Regions from separate parts of the Streptomyces sp. NPDC004111 genome, predicted to be linked through region 1. Evidence: riboswitches for the same ligand, from Rfam matches in the RefSeq annotation. Region 1 holds a riboswitch; each other region holds the start of a gene.
The links. A riboswitch is a leader RNA that binds a small molecule or an ion and turns the genes downstream of it on or off. The one in region 1 is predicted to bind thiamine pyrophosphate.
Positions count from the first base shown of each region.

Region 2: another riboswitch for thiamine pyrophosphate. It lies ahead of thiM (hydroxyethylthiazole kinase); the one in region 1 lies ahead of ACFYVL_RS16540 (thiamine ABC transporter substrate binding subunit).
Region 3: another riboswitch for thiamine pyrophosphate. It lies ahead of thiC (phosphomethylpyrimidine synthase ThiC); the one in region 1 lies ahead of ACFYVL_RS16540 (thiamine ABC transporter substrate binding subunit).

Region 1 covers NZ_JBIAMU010000007.1:221,547-223,803, forward strand. Annotated here, with positions in the region: gene rlmN (23S rRNA (adenine(2503)-C(2))-methyltransferase RlmN) at 1-1,080, shown strand, start outside; TPP riboswitch at 1,120-1,224, shown strand; gene ACFYVL_RS16540 (thiamine ABC transporter substrate binding subunit) at 1,314-2,257, shown strand, end outside.
Region 2 covers NZ_JBIAMU010000001.1:399,230-401,486, forward strand. Annotated here, with positions in the region: gene ACFYVL_RS01760 (TetR/AcrR family transcriptional regulator) at 1-444, opposite strand, end outside; gene ACFYVL_RS01765 (FKBP-type peptidyl-prolyl cis-trans isomerase) at 733-1,110, shown strand; TPP riboswitch at 1,171-1,300, shown strand; gene thiM (hydroxyethylthiazole kinase) at 1,294-2,124, shown strand.
Region 3 covers NZ_JBIAMU010000032.1:41,720-43,976, reverse strand. Annotated here, with positions in the region: gene thiC (phosphomethylpyrimidine synthase ThiC) at 1-953, opposite strand, end outside; TPP riboswitch at 946-1,081, opposite strand; gene ACFYVL_RS41190 (YibE/F family protein) at 1,155-2,257, shown strand, end outside.

The DNA of each region.
Region 1 (2,257 bases):
GTCGCGCCCCGCGGAGCCAAGAAGCCGCCGCGGCACCTCGCCGACCTCACGCCCGCCGAGCGCAAGGAGGCCGTGGCCGAGATCGGTGAGAAGCCGTTCCGCGCCAAGCAGCTTTCCCAGCACTACTTCGCCCGGTACGCCCACGACCCCGCCCAGTGGACCGACATCCCGGCCGGCTCGCGGGAGAAGCTGCGCGAGGCGCTGCTGCCCGAGCTGATGACGGTCGTGCGGCACCTGTCGACCGACCAGGACACCACCCGCAAGACGCTGTGGAAGATGCACGACGGGACGCTCGTCGAGTCGGTGCTGATGCGCTACCCGGACCGGGTGACCATGTGCATCTCCTCGCAGGCCGGGTGCGGGATGAACTGCCCGTTCTGCGCGACCGGACAGGCCGGGCTCGACCGGAACCTGTCGACCGCGGAGATCGTGCACCAGATCGTGGACGGCATGCGCGCGCTGCGCGACGGCGAGGTCCCGGGCGGACCGGCGCGGCTGTCCAACATCGTCTTCATGGGCATGGGCGAGCCGCTGGCCAACTACAAGCGCGTCGTCGGCGCGATCCGCCGGCTGACCGACCCGGAGCCGGACGGGCTCGGCCTGTCGCAGCGCGGCATCACCGTCTCGACCGTCGGCCTGGTGCCCGCGATGCTGCGGTTCGCCGACGAGGGCTTCAAGTGCCGCCTCGCGGTCTCGCTGCACGCGCCGGACGACGAGCTGCGCGACACCCTGGTGCCGGTCAACACCCGGTGGAAGGTGCGCGAGGTACTGGACGCGGCGTGGGAGTACGCGGAGAAGTCCGGCCGCCGCATCTCCATCGAGTACGCCCTGATCAGGGACATCAACGACCAGGCCTGGCGTGGTGACAGGCTCGGCCGGCTGCTGAAGAACAAGCGGGTGCACGTCAACCTGATCCCGCTGAACCCGACGCCCGGCTCCAAGTGGACCGCCTCGCGTCCCGAGGACGAGAAGGCGTTCGTCGAGGCCATCGCGGCCCATGGGGTGCCGGTGACCGTGCGCGACACCCGCGGTCAGGAGATCGACGGCGCCTGCGGCCAGCTGGCGGCGTCCGAGCGGTAGCACGTTCGAATCTGGTTGTACGCTTGAGCGCACATTTGCATATTCCGACAGGGGAGCGCCACAGCGCTGAGAGTGCAGTCCTGCTGCAGACCCTCTGAACCTTGCCCAGGTCATTCTGGGTAGGAAGTTCGGTCGTTACTCAAGCTGTTGCGCCCTGCCCGTTTTCCGGAGGTGTTCTCCGCGAGCGGGCGGGGCCGCGTCTCTTCCTGGTCATTTCCAGGAGGAAAACACCAGTGAGCACCATCAAGAGGTACGCGGCGATATCGTTCGCCGCCGCGCTCGGCGTCAGCGCGCTGGCCGCCTGCGGCGGCAAGTCCGCCGGTGACCGGCAGACCGACGGGGACGGGCCGAAGACCGTCACGCTGGTCAGCCACGACTCGTTCAGCGTCTCGGACTCCGTGCTCAAGGAGTTCACCAAGCAGACCGGCTACACCGTCAAGGTGCTGAAGAGCGGCGACGCGGGGGCCGCGCTCAACCAGGAGATCCTCACCAAGGGCTCGCCGCGCGGCGACGTCTTCTTCGGCGTCGACAACACCCTCCTCTCCCGCGCCCTCGACAACGGCCTCTTCACCCCCTACGAGGCCAAGGGCCTCGCCGGGATCCCGGCCGACCTCCAGCTGGACAAGGGCGAACACCGGGTCACGCCCGTCGACACCGGCGACATCTGCGTCAACTACGACAAGAAGTACTTCGCCGACAAGAAGCTGGCGCCGCCGCAGAGCCTGGACGACCTGACCAAGCCCGCGTACAAGAATCTGCTGGTCACCGAGAACGCGGCGACCTCCTCGCCCGGCCTGGGCTTCCTCCTCGCGACCGCCGGAAAGTACGGCGACGACGGCTGGCAGGGGTACTGGCAGAAGCTGAAGGACAACGGCGTCAAGGTCGTCGACGGCTGGGAGCAGGCCTACAACGAGGAGTTCTCCGGGTCCGCCGGCGGAAAGAAGGCCAAGGCGGACCGGCCGCTGGTGGTCTCCTACGCCTCCAGCCCGCCCGTCGAGGTGCTCTACGCCCAGCCGCGTCCCGCCGAGGCGCCCACCGGGGTGCTGACCGGCACCTGCTTCCGCCAGATCGAGTTCGCGGGCCTGCTGGGCGGCGCGAAGAACGAGGCCGGCGGCAAGGCGCTGCTCGACTTCCTCGTCGGGGCCGAGTTCCAGCAGGACATGCCGCTGAAGATGTT
Region 2 (2,257 bases), on a different contig from region 1:
CGACAGGGCGTTCGCGTCCGAGCCGGGGAAGGCGCTGCGGACGATGCCCCGCACGTACTCCGCGATGACGGCCGTCGCGGCCACGCGCTCCTCGCCGGCCGGGTCGCAGGGCTCGGCGAACATCGCCCGGAACAGCGCCGGGTGGTCGAGGGCGAACCGGACGTAGACGACGGCTACCGCCGCGAGGTCGTCCGGTGTCGAAGGCGCGGGGTGTGCCGCGGCAAGCTGTTCGGCGAGTTCGCGGTACCCCTCGGCCGCCACCGCGGAGACGAGCGTGTCGCGGTCCGCGTAGTGGCGGTACGGGGCCGTCGGCGACACCCCCGCCCGTCGGGCGACCGCACGCAGCGACAGGCCGGCGCTGCCGTCCTCCTCCAGCAGTTCGCGGGCGGCCCGCAGGCAGGCGGCCCGCAGGTTCCCGTGGTGGTACGCGGCGCCTTGCGGCATGGGCGACACTCCTCGATGTTCACGACGCGCACATCACCCTCCCAGGTGAACGCTGCCTCCACCGTAAGCTCTCGCCGGGCCGCGGCCCGCTCCCCCGCGCCGACGGCGTTCGGCACCACTCGGCGGTTGCTGACCTGCGGTTTCGGTAGCGTGAGCAGCTACCGCATGGAGCGACCATGCGCCCGGCCGTTCCGCACGGGGGATTCCGTACGGGGAACTCCCTCCGAGGGGTTCCGTACGAGGGATTCCGGCGCTGAGCGACGGGGCTGCGACGACCGAGAGGCCGCGATGACCGAACCGACCAAGCCCGAGATCGTACGGGCGGAGGGCGACGCGCCCCAGGAGCTGACCGTCCGGGACCTCGTCGTCGGGGACGGGCCCGAGGCGAAGCCGGGACGGGTCGTGCGGATGCACTACGTCGGGGTCGCCTTCGCGTCCGGGAAGGAGTTCGACGCCTCCTGGGACAGGGACGAGCCGTTCAAGTTCGCGGTCGGCGGCGGCCGGGCCGTCAAGGGCCTGGACCGGGGGATCCGGGGCATGAGGGTCGGCGGGCGGCGCGAGATCGTCGTTCCGCCGCGCCTCGGCTACGGCAAGGAGTCCCCCACGCCGCTGATCCCTCCGCATTCCACGCTCGTCTTCGTGGTGGACCTGCTCTCCGTGGTCTGAGGGGCCGGGGCCGCCGCACCCCGAGTGGCGGCTTCCGTCCCCGGGGGAGGTACATTGCGTGTCGACCACCGCGGGAGCTCGGGAGCAGCCGGGCTGAGAGGGCGGACGGGAGTTGTTTTCTCCCCTTTTCGCCGACCGCATGAACCTGGACCGGGTAATGCCGGCGTAGGAAGGGTGTTGACGATGGGTACTGCCTCCGTACCTGCCCGGCACGGCGCTGCCGTGTCCCCCGATGCCGTGGCGGACGTGATCGCGTCGCTGCGGACCTCCGCACCCCTTGTGCACTGCCTGACCAATGTCGTGGTCTCGCAGTTCACCGCGAACGTGCTGCTCGCGGTGGGTGCCGCCCCCGCGATGGTGCACAGCGCGGAGGAGGCCGGGGCGCTGGCCCGGGTGGCCGGGGGCGTCCTGGTCAACCTCGGGACGGTCACCTCCGTGACGGCGGACGCCATGCGCGTCGCGGTCACGGAAGCGGCCGGGGCCGGGCGGCCGTGGGTGCTCGACCCGGTGGCCGTCGGTCCGCTTCCCTGGCGTACCGGACTCGCGCACGAACTGCTGGCGAGCGCGCCCCCGGCGGTCGTTCGCGGCAACGCCTCCGAGATCCTGGCGCTGGACGGCGGCCGGGGCGGGCGCGGCGTGGACAGCACGGACACCCCCGAGTCCGCGCTGGAAGCGGCCACCGGGCTGGCCCGGCGCTACGGGTGCGCGGTGGCGGTGAGCGGTCCGGTGGACGTCCTCACGGACGGTACGCGCGTGGTACGTCTGGCCAACGGGCACCCCCTGCTGTCCCTGGTGACGGGAACGGGCTGCGCGCTCGGCGCCCTGGTGGCCGCCTGCACCGCCGTCACCGGTGACGCGCTGCTCGCCGCCACGGCCGCGACCGCTCTGCTCACGGTGGCCGCCGAGGACGCGGCGACCCGCGCGGCGGGACCGGGCACGTTCGCGGTCGCGCTGATCGACGGGCTGTACGAACTCGGCCCGGACCGGCTCGCCGAGGCCGTCAACCTGCGCTGAGAGCCAGCGGACTGCGGGGTTCCGTACCGCGTGGTCGTCCCGGTCCCCGCTGGACAGGCCCGCTCCTGGACCCCGTTCGCGGCGATCCCGCACTCGGCTCCGGTACCCGCTCCCTCCCCCGTGGAGGTTCCCG
Region 3 (2,257 bases), on a different contig from region 1:
CAGGCCGCCATGATCGACCCGCCGCGCGAGACGATGCCGGTCTTGCGGCGCGCGGTCAGCGGTACGTACGCGAGGCGCACGCCCGCGTGGACGGTCATGTAGTCCACGCCCTGCTCGGCCTGCTCGATGACGGTGTCCTTGTAGATCTCCCAGGTCAGGTCCTCGGCACGGCCGTCGACCTTCTCCAGCGCCTGGTACAGCGGGACGGTGCCGATCGGGACCGGGGCGTTGCGCAGGATCCACTCGCGGGTGGTGTGGATATTGCGGCCGGTGGAGAGGTCCATGACCGTGTCGGCGCCCCACTGGGTGGCCCAGGTCATCTTGTCCACCTCCTCCTCGATGGAGGAAGTGACCGCGGAGTTCCCGATGTTGGCGTTGACCTTCACCAGGAACCGCTTGCCGATGATCATCGGCTCGATCTCCGGGTGGTTCACGTTCGCGGGCAGTACCGCGCGACCCGCCGCGATCTCCTCCCGTACGACCTCGGGGGAAACGTTCTCCCGGATCGCCACGTACTCCATCTCCGGCGTGATCTCCCCGCGCCGTGCGTACGCGAGCTGCGTGACGGCCTGCCCGTCGCGGCCCCGGCGGGGCTGGCGCGGGCGGCCGGGGAAGACCGCGTCCAGGTTCCGCAGGCCCCCGCGCGGGGACGTGTGCTTGATGCCGTCGTCCTCGGGGCGCACCGGACGGCCCGCGTACTCCTCGGTGTCGCCGCGGCCGACGATCCAGTTCTCCCGCAGCGGGGCGAGGCCGCGCCGTACGTCAGTCTCGATCGACGGGTCGGTGTACGGGCCGGACGTGTCGTACAGCGTCACGTCCTTCCCGTTGGTCAGGTGCACCTGACGGACCGGCACCCGGAGGTCGGGGCGCGAGCCCTCGACGTATCCCTTGTGCCAGCCGGGCTTGCGCCCGTCCTGGTCGGAGGCAGGCGTGCGTGCATCCATGGTGGTCATGAGACCTACTCCCTACGCCGGCATTACCCGGTAACAGGTTCGGCGGTCGACGCAGCCGTGTCCGTACGCATGTGTACGGAGGTCAGCGCCCTCTCAGCCCGGTGCTCCGAGCTCCCGCGTGTACAAAGGTTCGCCCTCACGCTAGCGCCACCCCGGCCGCGCTGAACAGAGGGCCCCTGCCGTTCTTGCGATGATCGGGCGGTGACCCCATCACAGCCACCCCCACAGCCGACGCCTCCGCCGACGACGCCGGGCCCGCCGCCCCCGCCTGCTCCTCCGCAGGGCCACGGGCACGGTCACAGCCACGGGCACAGCCATGCCCACGGCCCTGTGGCGCCCGTCTCCAAGCACCTGCGCAAGGTGATCGCCGCGGTGCTGATTCCTTTCGCCACGGCCGTCGTTGTCGGTCTCGCCGTGCTGTGGCCGGGGGGTGCGCCCGCGCACGAACGCACCGGCGTGGGCTTCGACCGGCAGACCGAGCAGGGCCGGGTCGTCCAGGTCGACGAGATCGACTGCAAGGAGGCCAACGTCGCCCAGCAGCCCCCGGCGGCCTCCCGGCCGGACGGCGACCCCGCGGCGAAGGCACCCGGGGGCACCTGCAAGAAGGCGTCCGTCGAGGTCGTCACCGGGGCGAACAAGGGCCGCACCTTCACCGAGATCGTCCAGCCAGGTGCGACACGGCAGTTGAAGGAGGGTCAGGGGGTGGTCGTCGCGTACGCCCCCGACGCGCCCCGCGAGCTCCAGTACTCCGTCACGGACGTGACCCGGAAGCTCCCGCTCGCCCTGCTCGCCGGCATCTTCGCGGTGGCCGTGGTGCTCGTCGGCCGGATGAAGGGGGTGATGGCGCTGATCGCGCTGGTCGCGTCGTTCGCGGTGCTGACCCTGTTCATCCTGCCCGCCATCCTCCAGGGGTCGAATCCGCTGGTCGTGGCCGTAGTCGGGGCCAGCGCCATCATGCTGATCGCGCTCTACGCCTGCCACGGGCTCAACGCGCGCACCTCCGTGGCGGTCGTCGGCACGCTCGTCTCGCTGCTGCTGATCGGACTGCTCGGCTCGCTCTTCATCGGCTGGGCGTTCCTGTCGGGCAACATCGACGACAACACGGGCCTGATCCACAGCCTCTACCCGTCGATCGACATGAGCGGGCTGCTTCTCGCGGGCGTCATCATCGGCTCGCTCGGCGTCCTCGACGACGTGACCGTCACGCAGACCTCGGCGGTATGGGAACTCCACCAGGCCGACCCGAGGATGGGCCCGCGCGCCCTCTACCGGGCCGGCATCCGGATCGGCCGCGACCACATCGC